DNA from 2 places in the Nocardiopsis sp. TRM 82005 genome. Region 1 is predicted to be linked to the other one. Evidence: riboswitches for the same ligand, from Rfam matches in the RefSeq annotation. Region 1 holds a riboswitch; the other holds the start of a gene.
The links. Region 1 has a riboswitch for glycine ahead of gcvT (glycine cleavage system aminomethyltransferase GcvT). Riboswitches for the same ligand answer to the same signal wherever they lie in the genome.

Region 1 (8,909 bases):
AAGAGCATGGACGCGCCGTGCTGGTAGAACCAGGCGATCTCCTCGTCGCGCAGTGTGAAGATACCGCGCACGATCAGCTCGCTGACGCGGTCGGGGTACTTCTGGGCGTAGGCCAGCGCCAGGCAGCTGCCCCAGGAGCCGCCGAAGACCTGCCAGGTCTCGGCGCCGATCATCTCGCGCAGCCGCTCCATGTCCTCCACCAGCGTCCACGTGGTGTTGGTGGACAGGTCGGTGTCCATGTGACTGGCGTGCGGAGTGGAGCGGCCGCAGTTGCGCTGGTCGAACAGCAGGATCCGGTACCGCTCGGGGTCGAAGAGCCTGCGGTGGTCCGGTGTACAGCCGCCGCCGGGGCCCCCGTGCAGGAACACCACCGGCTTGCCCGCGGGGTTGCCGCACAGCTCCCAGTAGACATGGTGACCGTCACCGGCATCGAGCATCCCTGAGTCGTACGGCTCGATGGGCGGGTACAAGGTGCGCAAAGCGTGAGCCCTTTCGTGGACGTGTCCTCCCCGGGCGGTTCCCGAGGGAGGAAGTGCCGTGGCCGGGGATGTCCGGCGGGCACCTGGTCGGAGAGCGCCGGTCAGATCCGGTCGAGGAGCTGGGCCTTCTTGGCGCTGAACTCCTCGTCGGTGAGCAGCCCCTCGGCGTGCAGGCGTCCCAACTCGCGGATCTTGGCGAAGATCGCCTCGCTGCCGTCGACGGCCGCCGGCCCGGGACCGAGCGCGGCGGCCCCCGTCCCCGGCTCCTCCGCCGCGGCGACGTGGGCGTTGATGGTGGCCGCCATCAACAGGGTCTCCTCGCTGCCCTTGGAACCGTGCGACGCCAGCGTGAAGAAGTCGTTGTCCAGCGCGGTGGCCTCGGGGATGGTCACGCCGCGCAGGACGATACGCAGGTGTCCCTCGGTGACGTCGACCGGCGGATACCACTGGGCGGACTCGATCTCGGACAAGTGGTACTCGCGGGACTTCTCCTTCCCCTTGACCGTGGTGGAGAGCCAGCCGTCCCATTGCAGGCGCACACGGGTTCCGTCGAAGGAGACCGATCCCTCGGCGGTACGCGCTTGGAGCGGAGGGCGGGCCACCAGTCCCCTGGCCACCTCGCCCGGGTCGAGTTCCCCGGTGAGGGTCTCGCGGGCGAAGCGGGCCGAGACGGCGATCTGCTCGGAGAAGTACTCGGCGAGGAGCTCACTGTCGTTCGGGCCGGTGATCAGCAGCGGGGTGAGCGTGTCATGGCCAGGAGCGCCCAGGGCCGCGTAGGGGTCGGTACCCCCCGCCAGCCGCAACCGCAGCCGCCACCCGTGCTTGCGGTCGCCGCGGTCGAAGTCGACCTCGTCGACGGCGGCCAGCGGAACCGAGCAGCTGCCCAGGGACTTGAGCAGGGTGGGCACCTTGCGGTTGGAGCCGGAACGTATACGTACCGTCTCGTCATCGATTCGCCAGGTTCCATGGTGCCCGCGCAGTTCCTCCATGTGCACCAATCCTAGAGCCAGGCGGGGGTGGTGCCCGAGGGGTGTCGGGGCCGTCACCGGTGAAGCATCGGTGCCGTGCATCCCGGGTAGGACCAGCGGGGCACACCCGTTCCACCGCTCCTTTGCCCGGGCGGGGCCGCGGACAGTGCGGTCGGCGCCCTGTCCCCGAACCGGAGGTCGCCAGAGATGTCGAGAGAGAAGGCCGCCGCGGGTGCGGCGGAGTTCCTCGCCGCACGGGACCTGCTCCTGAGGCACCGCGAGGACCAGCAGACGGCGCACCGCGAGTTCGTCTGGCCCCGGCCGGACCAGTTCAACTGGGCACTGGACTACTTCGACGAACTGGCCGAACGGCGCCCGGACCGGACGGCGCTGTGGATCGTGGAGGCCGACGGGAGTCAGGCCAAGCACACCTACCGGCAGATGTCGGAGCGCTCCAGCCAGGTGGCGAACTGGCTGAGCAACCAGGGTGTGCACGCGGGCGACCGGATCATGGTGATGCTCGGCAACCAGGTGGAGCTGTGGGAGACGCTGCTCGCCGCGATCAAGCTCGGCGCCGTCGTCGCCCCGACCCCCGTCGCCCTGTCCGAGAGCGACCTGCTGGACCGTCTGGAGCGCGGCGACATCGCACACGTGGTCTGCGCGGCGACGGAGACGGAGAAGTTCGTGTCGCTGCGGGGGCACTGGACGCGGATCTGCGTGGGCTACGTGGAGGGATGGCTGAGCTACGCCGACTCCGAGCACGCCGGGCTGGACTTTCACCCGCCGCACCCCATCCACCCCGACGATCCCCTGTTGCAGTACTTCACCTCCGGAACGGCCTCCCGGCCCAAGCTGGTCACCCACACCCAGCGCTCGTATCCGGTGGGGCACCTGTCGACCATGTACTGGCTGGGTGCGCAGCCTGGCGACATCCACCTGAACGTGTCCGCGCCCGGCTGGGCCAAGCACGCCTACGGCAGCGTGTTCGCGCCGTGGAACGCCGAGGCGACGGTACTGGTGGTCAACCAGGAGCAGTTCGACAACGGACGGCTGCTGGACGAGGTGGTGCGCTGCGGTGTGGACACCCTGTGCGCACCTCCCACGGTGTGGCGGATGCTCTTGCAGGCCGACCCGGCCTCGTGGGACGTGGGACTGCGCGAGGCGCTGGCCACCGGCGAGCCGCTCAACGCCGAGGTGGTGAACCGGGTGCGCGAGGCGTGGGGCGTGACCGTCCGCGACGGGTTCGGGCAGACCGAGACGACCATGCTGCTCGGCAACGGCCCCGGCCAGGAGGTGGTGCCCGGGTCGATGGGGCGGGAGCTGCCCGGGTACGACGTGGTGCTGGCGGACCCGGCCACCGACGAACCGTCCGACACCGGACAGATATGCGTGGAGATGGCCGAGATACCCGTGGGGCTGATGAAGGGATACGCCGACAGCCCCGGACTCACCCGGGAGGTGACCAGCAGCAGCCGCTACCACACCGGTGACATCGCCAGGCGGGATTCGAACGGTTACATTACCTATATCGGCCGATCCGACGACGTGTTCAAGGCCTCAGATTACCGAATCTCACCATTCGAGCTGGAAAGTGTTCTGATCGAGCACGAATACGTGGCCGAGGCCGCCGTCGTCCCCTCGCCCGACCCGCTGCGGCTCGCGGTGGCCAAGGCGTACGTGGCGCTGGCCGAGGGGGCGGCCCCGGACGCCGAGACCGCGCGGGCGGTCCTGGCGTACGCGCGCGAGCGCCTGTCACCGCACAAGAGGGTACGCCGCCTGGAGTTCGCCGAGCTGCCCAAGACCGTCTCCGGTAAGATTCGTCGAGTGCAGCTGCGCCAGGCCGAGGCCGAGCGCGGCACGGTCACCGACAGCGTGCGCAACCCGCACGAGTACTGGGAGGAGGACTTCCCAGGGCTGAAGGAGTGACCGGGCCGGGGACAGTCCCGGCCCGTTCCGGCGGCCACCCGGACAATTGCCCGGGAGCCGCGGAAATTACGTCTCACAAAATGAGACGCTTTTTCGGCCGCCAAACCGGTGTGTTCTTTCCCATCGCGCGACCCGTGCCGAAATACCCGTGCGACCGTGCCGCCCGTGTCCGGCCGCGCTACTGTTTTCATGACGACAGCTTTCATGACGACAGCGAAAAAGGACAGACGGGACCCAAGGGGAACACCATGCCGAGCACGAACGACACACGGGTGGCCAGTTACAAGCCGCTCATCGCCCCCAGGGACCTACTGGCCGAGCTCCCGCTGGGTCCCGAGCGCAACTCCCTGGTGGAGGACTCGCGCGCCGAGGTCAAGCGGGTACTGGACGGCGACGACGACCGCCTGCTGGTCGTCGTGGGCCCCTGCTCGGTGCACGACCCCGAGTCCGCCATGGACTACGCCCGCCGCCTGGCCGAGCTGGCGCCCTCCCTGCGCGACGAGCTGTGCGTCGTGATGCGCGTGTACTTCGAGAAGCCGCGCACCACCGTGGGATGGAAGGGCCTGATCAACGACCCCGGCCTGGACGACACCTACGACGTGCACCGCGGCCTGCGTACCGCGCGCAAGCTCCTGCTGGACATCAACTCGCTGGGGCTGCCCGCCGGGACCGAGTTCCTCGACCCCATCACCCCCCAGTACATCGCCGACGTCGTCTCCTGGGGCGCCATCGGGGCGCGCACCACCGAGAGCCAGGTGCACCGCCAGCTGAGCAGCGGCCTGAGCACACCCGTGGGCTTCAAGAACGGCACCGACGGCGACGTCCAGGTGGCCGTGGACGCCGTCGGAGCCGCGGCCGCCTCGCACACCTTCTTCGGGATCGACCCGGCCGGTGCCGGTTCCGTGGTCGAGACCAACGGCAACCCGGACTGCCACGTCATCCTGCGCGGCGGACGCAGCGGCCCCAACTACGGCGCCGAGCCGGTCAACGCGGCCCTGGAGGTCATCGAGGGCGCCGGGCTGCCCCGCCGCCTGATGATCGACGCCAGCCACGCCAACAGCGGCAAGGACCACACCCGCCAGCCCGGTGTGACCGCCGCGATCGCCGCCCAGGTCGCCGAGGGCCAGAAGGGCATCGTCGGTGTCATGCTGGAGAGCTTCATCGTCGAGGGCGCCCAGAAGCTGGGGGACCCGGCCGACCTGACCTACGGCCAGTCGATCACCGACAAGTGCATGGGTTGGGAGACCACCGGCGAGGTGCTGTCCCAGCTGGCCGAGTCCGTGCGTCAGCGCCGCAAGAACGCCGCCTGACGACGGACACGCGAGGGCATCCGCGTCCGCTCAGGCGCGGATGTCCTTGTGCACGGCCCCGTCCTCGACCACCGCGGTGATGCTGCTCGGGCCCGCCGCCACCGCGATGTCGGTGAGGGGGTCCCCGGCGCAGACGACGATGTCGGCCCGCTTGCCGATCTCCAGCGTGCCGATCTCGTCGGCCAGGCCCACGAGTTCGGCCGCGTCCCGGGTCCCGGCGAACAGGGCGGCCTCTGTGCTCAGGCCGTGTTCCACGAGCAGTGCGAGTTCACGCAGGTTGCGGCCGTGCGAGCAGACACCGGAGTCGGTCCCCAGGGCCACACGCACCCCGGCGCGCAGGGCCGCGGACACGCGCTCGCTCAGGTGTTCCTGGAGCCTGAGCTTCTTGGCTACGGCGTCGTCCGCCGACTTCGCCGGGTCGGGCCGAGCGGTGGCCGTGGCCAGGGTGGGCACCAGGAAGGCGCCGCGCTCCCCCATCATGTCGATCCCGCGCTCGCCGATCTCGTAGCCGTAGTGCGGCGGCTGGTCCACCAGGTCGGCCGGGTTCATGCCGTCGCCGGACATGACCATGTGCACGTGGGTGTCGACGAACCCGGGCAGGACGGTGCACCCGGTCACGTCGATCTCGTGGTGCGGCCCGCCGATCCTCGGGGCGTCCGCGGCGGGACCCATCCAGTCGATCCGTCCGCCGCGCGCCACGACCACCCAGTCCGGACGGCGGCCCGGTGCCGGTTCCGTCGAACACGGTCCCGCCCCGGACCGTGACCGTCGTGTCCTCGGACCTCAGTGCCCTCCCTCCAGACGACCCGAGGCCGCCGCGCCTCCCGGATCCGTACTCCGGGGTGTCCGCGGCCGCTCCGACCGCCCCGGGCCCGACGGGATCACTCCCCGGCGGCCTCCGGCGGCAGGACCTCCAGCTCCACGAGCAGTTCGCGTCCCAGCGACACCCGCAACTCCTCCTGCCCGTCCTCCTCGAGTTCGATACGCAGCGCGAAGGTGTACAGTTCCTCGCCTCGCTCGACCCAGCCGACCCACCAGCCCGGCGCGGGCTCGACGCCCGTGGCCCACCCGGTCTTGGCGCACAGGGTGTAGCCGTCGCCCTCCTCCACGGTGGCGATCTCCTGGAGCGCCCGCTGGTGCTCCGTGTCCACGGGCAGGTCGGCGAGGGCCAGGTCGGCCAGGAATGAGGTCTGCTCCATGGCGGAGATCTCCAGCGGACCGTCCAGCCAGAACCCGTCCACCGAGTCCGCGTCGCCCACCGACCGGTTTCCGTAGTCGAATCGGTCCACCCAGGTCACCATCCGCTCGTGCCCGACCCTGCGGGCCAGTTCCTGGTAGACGGACAGGTTGGAGGCGGGAAAGGCTTCACGCAGGGACATGTCCCGCTCCCACTCGGGCACCCGCTGGGACCCGCCGCCGTAGGACAGCACCTCGTCCACGTCCTCGACCGCGCCCGTCTGTAGCCCGATCAGGGTGTTGGGGATCTTGAAGGTGGACGCGGGCACCGCGCGCTCATGGGCCTCCTCGGGCCCGACCACGGTCGCCCTCCGCTCCCGCACGTCGTAGAGCGCGAAGGCGCCCACGACCCCCTCCTCGGAGAACACCGCCTCCAGGTCCTCGCGCTCCTCGGCGGCCACGTCGCCCCGGGTCAGGGCACCGGCCTCCGGGCCGTCCCCGGAGGACCCGGCCGGATCCCCGTCTCCCGTGGCCCGCCGCCCTGCCCGGACTCGGCGCACCCGGTCCCCGCGGCCAGGGTGAGGACGCATCCGGCGGCCAGCGCGGGCAGGCCGCGTACCGTCCCCCGCAGCCTCCGGGACCCGTCCCCGGTGTCGGTTCGCATTCGCCATCCCCTCCACACGACAAAAGCCCGTCCTCGGCACACGCTAACCTCTCGACCCCGCCAGAGGGCGGTGACGGCGGGGACACCGGTCCGGGGTCCGGCGAGGTGCCGGGCTCGGAGGCGGGCGGCCACGGCTCCACCGGGGGCAGCTCCGGGCACTCTTGGGGGCCGTGTGCGGCCGCTGCTAGGCTGAACGTGTTGCTGACCCCGTACGGGAGAGTGCCCGCGTATCCAGCACGGGCCGCCGAAGGAGCAATTCCTCCCCGAAGACAACCTCTCAGGCACAGTGGACCGTACGGGCGAGACCACTCTGGAAAGCAGGGACGACCGTCTCTCGCCGAAGGTGCAAGCCACGCCGAGGCATGGCGAAGCTCTCAGGCACCGATGACAGAGGGGGAGGATGGCAACGCCACGTACGTCACGACGCCCATCCTCTCGGGAGTTCCCATGTCAGAGCCCGCATCCGCGCCGCGCGCCACGGCGCTGCGCGAGGCCCACGAGAAGGCCGGCGCCACCCTCGTCGACTTCGCCGGATGGCTCATGCCGCTGCGCTACGGCAGCGAGACCGCCGAACACAGGGCGGTGCGCGAGGCCGCGGGCCTGTTCGACCTCTCCCACATGGGTGAGATCCGGCTGACCGGACCGCAGGCCGCCGACGCCCTGGACTACGCGATGGTGGGGCACCTGTCCCGGGTCAAGGTGGGCCGGGCCCGGTACAGCATGATCACCGCCGAGGACGGCGGGGTCCTGGACGACCTCATCGTCTACCGGCTCGGCGAGGAGGAGTACCTCGTCGTGGCCAACGCCGCCAATGTGCCGGTCGTGGCCTCCGCCCTGGCCGAGCGGGCCTCCGGCTTCGACACCGAGGTCGCCGACGAGTCCGCCGACCACGCCCTGATCGCCGTCCAGGGTCCGCGCGCCGTGGACGTCCTGGCGCCGCTGACCGACGCGAACCTGGACGACATCCGCTACTACGCCGGGTACGAGCACACCGTCGCCGGTGAACCCGTCCTGCTCGCCCGTACCGGCTACACCGGCGAGGACGGCTTCGAGATCTTCGTCAGGCCCGCCACGCGGGCCCCCAAGGTGTGGGACGCCCTCCTGGCCGAAGGGGAGAAGCACGGCCTCGTGCCCGCCGGGCTCTCGGCCCGCGACACCCTGCGCCTGGAGGCCGGGATGCCGCTGTACGGGCAGGAGCTCACCGCCGACCTCACCCCCTTCGACGCCGGCCTGGGCCGGGTGGTCAAGTTCGACAAGGGCGACTTCGTGGGCCGGGCCGCCTTGGAGGAAGCCTCGCGCACCTCCCGTCCCCGCCGCCTCATCGGCCTCCTCGCACGCGGTCGCCGCCCGCTGCGCAAGGACCAGAACGTACTGCGCGACGGCACGGTCGTCGGAACCATCACCAGCGGCGCGCCCTCTCCCACCCTGGGCCGCCCCATCGCCATGGCCTACGTGGACGGCGACCTCGACACCTCGACCGGCACGTTCACCGTGGACGTGCGCGGACGGGGCGAGGACGTCGACGTGGTCGAACTGCCGTTCTACAAGCGGCAGTCGTAGAGCAGGGGCCTTCACACCCCGAAGGCCCGCACGCCCCGCGCGGCGGGATCCCCCACGGAGGGACCCGCACGCACGGGGCGCGACCGGGCGTAGGCCGGGCCGGGCAGCCGTACGGGCGCGCGGCAGGAAAATGGAACACCTCCAAGGAGAGTTGAAGTGAGCGTTCCCACGGAGCTGGGTTACACCGCCAAACACGAGTGGGTCGTGGTCGAGGACGGGGTCGCCACCGTCGGGATCACCTCGTTCGCCGCCGAGGCCCTGGGTGACATCGTCTACGTCGAGATGCCCGAGGCCGGCAGCGAGGTGTCCGCGGGCGAGCCGTGCGGCGAGGTGGAGTCCACCAAGTCCGTCAGTGACATCTACTCACCGGTCAGCGGCGAGGTCGTCGAGGTCAACGAGGCCCTCGAAAACGAGCCCGAGGCGGTCAACTCCGCCCCCTTCGGGGCCGGGTGGCTGTTCAGGGTGCGGCTCTCCGAGGAGCCCTCCGATCTGCTCTCCGCCGAGGAGTACACCAAACTGACCGAAGGCGAGGAGTAGGCCCACGATGGCTACTGACAACACGCTCAACCAGACGCTGGGCGAACTGGACCCCGAGGTGTCGGCCGCGGTCGACGCGGAGCTGGCCCGCCAGCGCGACACCCTGGAGATGATCGCCTCGGAGAACTTCGCCCCCCAGGCGGTCATCGAGGCGCAGGGCACCGTCCTGACCAACAAGTACGCGGAGGGCTACCCCGGTCGCCGCTACTACGGCGGGTGCGAGCACGTCGACGTCGTCGAACAGCTCGCGATCGACCGCGCCAAGGAGCTGTTCGGCGCCGAGCACGCG
Region 2 (8,909 bases), on a different contig from region 1:
TGGGTGGGCCGATGAGGTTTGCGGCCCCCCGCCGCCGGAGAGCTTTGTAACGAAGGGTGCCGATTTCGCCCTCGGGTCCTGATCCACAGGAGGAGCAGGGACGAGCGCCCATCCGGCATGACGACTCGTGGGACGGAGACGCTGTGAAGCACATGGAGGTCGTCGGCGTCCGGGTTGAGATGCCCTCGAACCAGCCGATTGTCCTGCTCAAGGAATCCGATGGGGACCGCTACCTGCCGATCTGGATCGGCGGCGTGGAGGCGACCGCGATCGCGCTGGCCCAACAGGGCGTCGCCCCGGCCCGGCCACTCACCCATGACCTGCTCCGGGACGTGCTCGACGCCCTGGACACCGGGCTCAACACGGTGAACATCACCGGCCTCAGCGACGGCATCTTCTATGCCGAACTGGTTTTCAGCAACGGTGTGGAGGTGAGCGCGCGCCCCTCCGACTCGATCGCCCTGGCATTACGGACGGGCACGCCTATCTACGCGCATGAGGACGTGATCGAAGAGGCCGGGATGCCGATCCCGGACGAGCAGGAGGACCAGGTCGAGGCGTTCCGGGAGTTCCTGGACAACATCTCGCCCGAAGACTTCGGCAGACGTACGGAGTAGGTGCCGGGGCGTGCTCCTCCTGACGGACCCGCGCGTGGGCGCGGGTCCCGCTTGTGCGTGGCTTTCGGTGTGACCGGAGAGGACACGCCGCGACCTGCGGCTTTGTTCCGGGCGCCGGTGATAGATTGGAACAAGGAAATGGCCGTAATGGTTCGGGCCGAAACCCCGGCAGGCGCACGGGGCGCCACCGGGCGGCTCTGTGACACCAGCGCCGCGCGCACTTGGCGACGCGCCGCATGGTGTCGTTGACGCTGCCGGTCGGCCGTCCTACCGTCATTGCAGTGGAACCCGCGGCGCACCCGTTCCCTGAGTGGACATCCCCTGTCGAGACCGCCGTGGGACGAGAAGCCGGAGGTCGGCGTGGCGGTAGCGGGCGGCGAGCGGGATCCCCATGACAGGCGGTTCGCGCTGCGGCTAGCGGGGCAGCAGGGCCTACTGTGCGAAGAGGACGTGGTGGCGCTGCCTATGGACGTCGGGTACCGGGGCCCCGCGGCGTGTACCGCCGCAGGGATCAGCTACCGCCAGCTCGACTACTGGGCCAGGACCGGCCTGGTGGAGCCGAGCGTGCGTGCCGGAGCCCACAACGCCCCCCTCTACAGCCTCCCCGACATCCTGTTGCTCAAGGTGGCCAAACGGTTCCTGGACACCGGGATCTCGCTACAGCAGATCCGCACCGCGGTCGACCACCTGCGCGGCCGCCCCGCCCTGGACCTGGCCCGCATCACCCTGATGAGCGACGGCGTCAGCGTCTACGAGTGCACCTCGCCCGAGGAGGTCGTCGACCTCATGCAGCGTGGACAGGGCATGTTCGGCCTGGCCCTGGCCAACGTCTGGCGCGAGCTGGAGGAGGCGCTGGGCGTGGTCCCCGCCGAGGAGCGGACCGACCTGCCCGCCGTGGCACCCCAGCCCGTGGACGAGCTGGCCAGGCGCCGCCGGGAACGCCGCACCGGTTGAGCCCTCCGAGGCACACCGCGGACCGCGTGCCCTCCCCGTGCGGTCGAACCGCATCGCGCGCGGGGCGGACGGGCCGCCGCGGCCACGGGAGCCCCGCAGCCGTTCGTAGGATCCGACAGATCGAAGCCGTCAAGCCAGTGAAACACCTGACCGGCGGCGGTACCCGGCGCGGCCATCGAGTACGGTCGTAGTCACAACAGGGATGAAAAACGACATTCATCCTGGTTGTACACATGTACAGACTGTCAGCTGGCTGTCGATGCCGCGCGAGAGAGACCCCGCCAACGGGGCGCCGACGGGGCAACACTCCCCAGTAACCTCTCAGGCACCATGGACCGCGTGGAGTAGGCCGCTCTGAAGCCTGGGCACCGCTGTGCCCGGTGACAGAGGGGGAGACCGTGAGGAACACCGCCGATCAGACTCGGCCCTGTCACCAGGAGGTCTCCATGCCAGACCAGCCCGTGCACACCCCCGGCGAACCCGCCAGGGTGTTCGCCGACCGCCACATCGGCCCCGCCCCGGCTGAGACCCAGGAGATGCTCAAGACCGTCGGCTACGGCTCCACCGCCGAACTCATGGCCGACGCCGTGCCCGAGTCCATCCTCACCGGGCCCGGGAAGAGCGCGCCGCTGGACCTGCCCGAGGCGATCGGCGAGTCCGAGGCCCTGGCCGAGCTGCGCGACCTGGCCTCCCGCAACGACGTGCGCACCTCGCTGATCGGCCAGGGTTACTACGGCACCTTCACCCCGCCGGTCATCCTGCGCAACATCATGGAGAACCCCGCCTGGTACACGGCCTACACGCCCTACCAGCCCGAGATCTCCCAGGGCCGCCTGGAGGCCCTGCTCAACTTCCAGACCATGGTCTCGGACCTGACCGGCCTGCCCGTCTCCGGCGCCTCGCTGCTGGACGAGGCCACCGCCGCCGCCGAGGCCATGACCCTTGCCCGGCGCGCCTCCCGGAGCAAGGCCGACGTCTTCGTCGTCGACTCCGACGTCTTCCCCCAGACCCTGCGGGTGCTGCGCACCCGCGCCGAGCCCCTGGGCATCGAGATCGTGGTCGCCGACCTGTCCCGGGGACTGCCCGACGGCGACGCCTTCGGTGTCCTGGTGCAGTACCCCGCCTCAAGCGGCGCGGTCCGTGACCCCGGTACCGTCATCGCCCAGGCGCACGAACGCGGCGCCCTCGCGGTGGTGGCCGCCGACATCCTCGCCCTGACCCTGCTGCGCAGCCCCGGGGACCTGGGCGCCGACGTCGCGGTCGGCTCCACCCAGCGCTTCGGTGTCCCGCTCGGCTTCGGCGGCCCGCACGCCGGGTACATGGCCGTCGGTGAGAAGCTGCGCCGCCAGCTGCCCGGCCGCCTGGTCGGCGTCTCGGTGGACAACGCGGGCAAGCCCGCCTACCGCCTGGCCCTACAGACCCGCGAGCAGCACATCCGCCGCGAGAGGGCCACCAGCAACATCTGTACCGCCCAGGTCCTGCTCGCCGTCATGGCCGGGATGTACGCCGTCTACCACGGCCCCGACGGACTGCGCGCGATCGCCCGCCAGGTGCACGCCCGTACCGCCGCCCTGGCCGCCGCTCTCACCGAGCGCGGCTTCGAGCTCGTGCACTCCGCCTACTTCGACACCCTGCGCGTGCGCGTGCCCAGCGCCGCCCGCGTCGTGGAGTCCGCGCTGGAGTCCGGGTACAACCTGCTGGCCGTCGACCAGGACACGGTCGGTGTGAGCGTGGACGAGACCACCGCCCCGGCCGACCTGGAGAAGGTCCTGGCCGCCTTCGGCGAGGCCGAGCGCGGCTCCTCCCGAGTGCGCCTGAGCGTGGACGGAACCGCTGACCGCCTGCCCGCGGGGCTGGCCCGCGAAGTCGACTACCTGACCCACCCGGTGTTCAACACCCACCGCAGCGAGACCTCGTTGCTGCGCTACATGCGCCGCCTGTCCGACCGGGACCTGGCGCTGGACCGCACGATGATCCCCCTGGGCTCGTGCACCATGAAGCTCAACTCCACCACCGAGATGGAGCCGGTCACCTGGCCGGAGTTCGCGGGCCTGCACCCGCTCGCGCCGCTGGACCAGGCCGCCGGTAGCGTGGCCCTGATCCGCGACCTGGAGGCCTGGCTGGCCGAGGTCACCGGGTACGACGCGGTCTCCCTCCAGCCCAACGCCGGCTCCCAGGGCGAACTCGCCGGACTGCTGGCCATCCGCGGCTACCACCACTCGCGCGGCGAGGCACACCGCGACGTGTGCCTGATCCCCAGCTCCGCGCACGGCACCAACGCCGCCAGCGCGGTCATGGCCGGTATGCGCGTGGCCGTCGTGGCCTGCGACGACAACGGCAACGTCGACCTGGAGAACCTGCGCGCCAAGACCGCCGAACACGCGGACGACCTGGCGGCCATCATGGTCACCTACCCGTCCACGCACGGCGTGTACGAGGACACCATCACCGAGGTGTGCGATCTGGTGCACGAGGCGGGCGGCCAGGTGTACGTGGACGGCGCCAACCTGAACGCGCTGCTGGGCTGGGCCAAGCCGGGCGAGTTCGGCGCCGACGTCAGCCACCTGAACCTGCACAAGACCTTCTGCATCCCGCACGGCGGCGGCGGTCCGGGGGTGGGCCCGGTCGCGGTCCGCTCCCACCTGTCCGGCTTCCTGCCCAACCACCCGGGCCAGCCCGATGCGGGCCCGCACACGGGGGTGGGGCCGGTCTCCGCGGCCCCGTTCGGCTCGGCGGGCATCCTGCCCATCTCCTGGGCGTACATGCGGATGATGGGGGAGCAGGGACTGCGCTCGGCCACCGAGATCGCGGTGCTGTCCGCCAACTACGTGGCCAAGCGGCTGGAGCCCTACTTCCCCGTGCTCTACACCGGTGCGGGCGGGCTGGTCGCCCACGAGTGCGTCGTCGACATCCGACCGCTGCAGAAGGCCAGCGGCATCAGCAACGAGGACGTCGCCAAGCGGCTCATGGACTACGGCTTCCACGCGCCGACGATGTCGTTCCCGGTCAACGGCACCCTGATGGTGGAGCCGACCGAGAGCGAGAACCTGGCCGAGTTGGACCGGTTCGTGGAGGCGATGATCGCCATCCGCCGCGAGACCGACAAGGTGGCCTCGGGCGAGTGGGACGCCGAGGACAACCCGCTGCGCAACGCGCCCCACACCGCCGAGGCGGTGACCGCCGACGAGTGGGAGCACGGCTACACCCGTGCCGATGCGGCGTACCCGCTGGCGTCGCTGCGTACGGACAAGTACTGGCCGCCGGTCGGCCGGGTCGACCAGGCCTACGGTGACCGCAACCTGGTCTGCTCCTGCCCGCCGCCGGAGGCCTTCGAGCTGTAGGGCGGTCCGGGCCGCCAGGGGGCGCCGACCTTCGGGTCGGTGCCCCCTTGTGCTTCCTCCGGTGGGGGGAAGGCGCGTCCGTGCCCTTGCGACGATTGTGAATCTACGTCGTATAGGTGGCGCTTGTGTTGAAGGGAGGCTGGACGGGGCAGGGAAGGGAAGGAAACCATCCGACCGATATCCCGGGCGCGGACCACCAGCCCGCGGCACGCCCCGCGTTAGAGTTGCGGCGACACGGTTTGCGTTCCCGCCCCGAGAACCGACGCCCCCATGGAAAGCGGACTTCATGCCCACGACGTCCGGACCTCCCGCGCGCTCTGGCCCCGCCGACCCGCCTTCGGCCACCGATCCCGAGGACACGGAGGGATCCGCCGTGCCGTCCGGCCGGGACGCCTCCGAAGTGTGCGACCAGGCCCAGGACCTCGCCGAGAGCGGCCACCTCAGACGCGCCGCCAAGCTCTACCAGCAGGCCGTGGCCGCCAACCCCCATCCGCACGTGCAGGCCCGGGCCCTGCTCGGCCTGGCCGTGGTCGAGGACCAGCGCGGCGACCTGTCCGCCGCCCGGGAGGCGGCCCGCCGCGCGTTGGCCACGGGGGACTCGCGGTACGCCCCGCGCGCCGCCTACCACCTCGCGCTCTCCCTGGAAGAGGAGGGCGAGGCCGCCGAGGCCGAACGCGTCTGGCGCCGCCTGCTCGACCTGGGCGGCCCGGTCTACACCGCCGTGGCCAGCTACGGTCTGGCGCGTGCCGCTGAGGTGCGCGGTGACACCGAGGGGGCGGAGGCGCACTGGGAGGCGGCGCTGACCCCGCCGCCCGACCCCGAGGCGGTCAGCCGCCTGCACGCCGCCACGGTCGTCGAGGCCTCCCACGACCTGGCCGGGCGTCTGTTGGAGCGGGGACTGCCCGGCGCCGCCGCGGCGGCCGTCGAACGCGGTCTGTCGGTGGCCGATGATCCGGGGCTGCGTCTGCTGCGCGCGGCCGCCCACCTCGAACACGCCATCGTCGACGTCGGCGCGATCGTCGACCCGGGAGAGGGGGCCGGGGAGGCGGACGGCGTCCGGGAGGCCCCAGCGCCCGGACCGGGTACCTCCGCCGCCGCCGTGGAGCTCCTCTCGGGCCTGCTCACCCTGCGCGGGGATCCCGTCGCGGCCGAACGGATCTGGCGGCTGGGCTTGGGCGATCGGGACCCGGACACCGCGGAGGAGGTGCGCTGGCGGCTACGCAGGGGCTTCGCCCCGCCTCCGGAGGACGGGGACGGCGGGGCCGCGACCCCGTGGTGGGATTCCTACCTGGAGGAGGCCGCGGCGACTGCGAGCGCGCCCGCGCTGGCGGGGGAGCTGTTCGCGGTCATCACCCGGATGCACGCTCTGCTGGCGGTGCCGGTGGTGGAGGGGGAGGCGCGCCCGGCCGCGCTGCGGACCGCCATGGAGCAGGCCCTGCGCACTCCGAGCGAACTGGTGTGGGGGCCCGGCGTGCACGCCGACTTCCGGCGGCGGCTGAGCGAGGCGATGGGCGGCCGGGACGTGCTGCCCGAGGGCTGGCCCGACCAGGGCGGGGGCTGACCGACAGCCGGTCAGCCCCCGTCGGCGCGTCGCCGTCCGGTCCTGTGGGAGCCGGCGACACGCCACCGCCCGGGCGGCCGTGGGCCCTTCGGGCGGGGGCGTGTGACTCACGGCCGCGGTGCCGGCCGGTGCCCGCCTGTGCGGTCAGGCGGCGGCGCGGGGCCGGTGCGGGGCGACGGAGGCCCCGTCGGGGAGCAGCTCACCGGTGTCCTCGAAAAGGACCACACCGTTGCAGAGCAGGCTCCACCCCTGCTCTGGGTGACTGGAGACGACCCGGGCCGCTTCGCGGTCGGTGTCCTCGAAGGACGGGCAGGAAGGTTCATGGCTGCACATGGGACTGGCCTTTCGGTCCAAAGGTGCTCGTCGTTGAGCTGAGGCCAAGGGTAGTGGCTCACATCACATGCTTGTTGCGGTTTGGATCGAATGCGATGGCCCCGACCGCCGTCGTCCGCTCTCACGGGGTAGGACACGTCCGGGGCGACATTGGTGCTCTCCTGTCGGCCGGAGGGAGCTCAGTACCCGCCGCGCGTTCGGCGTGCCGCCGGGCGGCTGCGCATCCCGGCGCCCGCCAGGCCGCCGCGCTGGAAGACCCGCATCAGCTCGCCGCCCAGGTTGACCCCGGCGCCCAGTGCCAGGCCCACCATGACCGCCTCCGCCAGACTGAGCAGGCCCGCCACCGCGTTGCCCTCCACGGTGCCGCTGCCCTGTGTGATCTGGATCAGCCCCCGGTACAGGATGCTTCCCGGCAGCACCGGCGCGATCGAGGGCACCAGGTACGGCAGCACCGGCCTGCGCGTGCGCCGCGCCAGCCAGTGGCCCACCACGCCCACCGCGACCGCGCCCGCGACCGTGCCCACCACGGGCGGCACGTCCAGCACGGAGCGCAGGCCCGCGTAGATCGTCCAGACCATCACGCCGAGCACGCCGATGGTCGGCAGCATCCGGGGTGGCACCGCTAGCGATATCGCGAACGCCATCGCGATCCCCGCCGAGCCGATCAGGACCGGTAGCTCCAGGGACGTGCCCGCCGTGGGAAGGCTGTCCAGGTCGATGCTCACGCCCAGGCGCACCGCGGTGTAGGCGACCGCGCCCACGCCCGAGACGATCGCGCCCAGGATGAAGAAGGTCTCGAACAGGCGGGCCGCCGCGGACACGTAGGTGCCGCTGATGCCGTCCTGGAGACTGGCCACCAGCGGGCGGCCGGGCAGCAGGGCCATGATGTTTCCGGTGATGATCGCCCCCGCCTGCATCCCCAGGTCCAGCGTGCTGCTCACCCACAGCATGGCCACGCCGATCGTCGCCGCGACGATCGCGGCCGCCGTCATCTGGTAGAACTCCGCGACGCCGCGCTTGGCCAGGAACACCGCGGTGCGGTCGCCCAGCACGGTGGCCAGGAACGCCACGGTCGCCACGATGAGGCCGCCGCCCATCATGAGGCTCGCGCTGGAGGCGATGAGGCCGAACCCGAGCGCGATGAGCCAGTTCGGGTAGGGCATCCTGGCACGCCGGATCTGCTTCAGGCGGGCGGCGGCGTCCTCCAGCTCCAGCAGCCCCAGCGCGGACTCCTGCACCAGGGTGTGCAGCTCGTTGACGCGGAAGTAGTCCAGGGTGCGGCGGCGCACCACCCGCTCGCCGGTGATCGGGTGGTGGTCGCCGCCGGGGTGGAGCGAGAGGGTGATCGTGGTGAAGGTGACCGAGACCTCCGAGCGCGGCAGGTCGAAGGCGACGGAGAGGCTGAGCATGGCTTCACTGACGGTCTCGGTGCCCTCGCCGCTGGCCAGCATCAGCTCGCCCACGCGCAGCACCAGGTCGATGGCGCGCGCGTCGGGGAGGTCGGCGTCCTCGTCCTCGTCGAGGCCCTCCGGGGTCAGCTCGCGCTCGTGCGCCGCACGCCAGTCCCGCATCCTGCTGAGCAGGCGGTCCTCGCTCGGGGGTACGGGGCGTTCCCGCTTGCTTGGCATCCCTGTCTCCGTTTCCTCCCCGCCTGCACACCGCGGTGGTCGGCGCGTTGATCAAACCCTTGAGGGGACGCGGCCCGAGAGTGCCGGGTTCGCCCGGAGCGGGGGCGGTTGCCAGTGAGTTCGATCACCGGAACATCCTGTCAAGACGTGTGACCCCCCGACAGCGACGCGCCGGGTCACGGGGGCGGTCGTGGGGCCTCGGGGAAGGGCCCTACCCGGGCGGGGCGTGAAGGTGCGGCCGGGGTGGAGGGGATGTGCCGGGCGGGTCACGAGCGTCGGCGCCCGGTCCGTGGTTCATCGGGAGGGCGGTCCGGTGTCCTCGTCGCGTTGTCCTGGGCGGACCAGTCCGTGCTCGTAGGCGTGCACCACAGCCTGAACCCGGTCGCGCAGTCCCAGCTTGGTCAGGATGCTGCCCACGTGTGACTTGACGGTGGTCTCGCCAAGCACCAGATGGGCGGCGATCTCGGCGTTGGAC

Region 2: another riboswitch for glycine. It lies ahead of gcvP (aminomethyl-transferring glycine dehydrogenase); the one in region 1 lies ahead of gcvT (glycine cleavage system aminomethyltransferase GcvT).

The regions. Positions count from the first base shown of each region.
Region 1 covers NZ_JBWDTQ010000023.1:106,219-115,127, forward strand. The annotation lists gene pip (prolyl aminopeptidase) at 1-479, opposite strand, end outside; gene AC0T5L_RS18970 (DUF4429 domain-containing protein) at 581-1,468, opposite strand; gene AC0T5L_RS18975 (AMP-binding protein) at 1,655-3,373, shown strand; gene AC0T5L_RS18980 (3-deoxy-7-phosphoheptulonate synthase) at 3,622-4,683, shown strand; gene AC0T5L_RS18985 (amidohydrolase family protein) at 4,714-5,355, opposite strand; gene AC0T5L_RS18990 (penicillin-binding transpeptidase domain-containing protein) at 5,565-6,335, opposite strand; glycine riboswitch at 6,726-6,827, shown strand; gene gcvT (glycine cleavage system aminomethyltransferase GcvT) at 6,971-8,083, shown strand; gene gcvH (glycine cleavage system protein GcvH) at 8,240-8,620, shown strand; gene AC0T5L_RS19005 (serine hydroxymethyltransferase) at 8,628-8,909, shown strand, end outside.
Region 2 covers NZ_JBWDTQ010000042.1:16,520-25,428, forward strand. The annotation lists gene AC0T5L_RS25980 (bifunctional nuclease family protein) at 144-617, shown strand; gene AC0T5L_RS25985 (MerR family transcriptional regulator) at 1,083-1,571, shown strand; glycine riboswitch at 1,829-1,919, shown strand; gene gcvP (aminomethyl-transferring glycine dehydrogenase) at 2,018-4,912, shown strand; gene AC0T5L_RS25995 (tetratricopeptide repeat protein) at 5,199-6,473, shown strand; gene AC0T5L_RS26000 (DUF5999 family protein) at 6,618-6,806, opposite strand; gene AC0T5L_RS26005 (threonine/serine exporter family protein) at 6,986-8,434, opposite strand; gene AC0T5L_RS26010 (response regulator) at 8,729-8,909, opposite strand, start outside.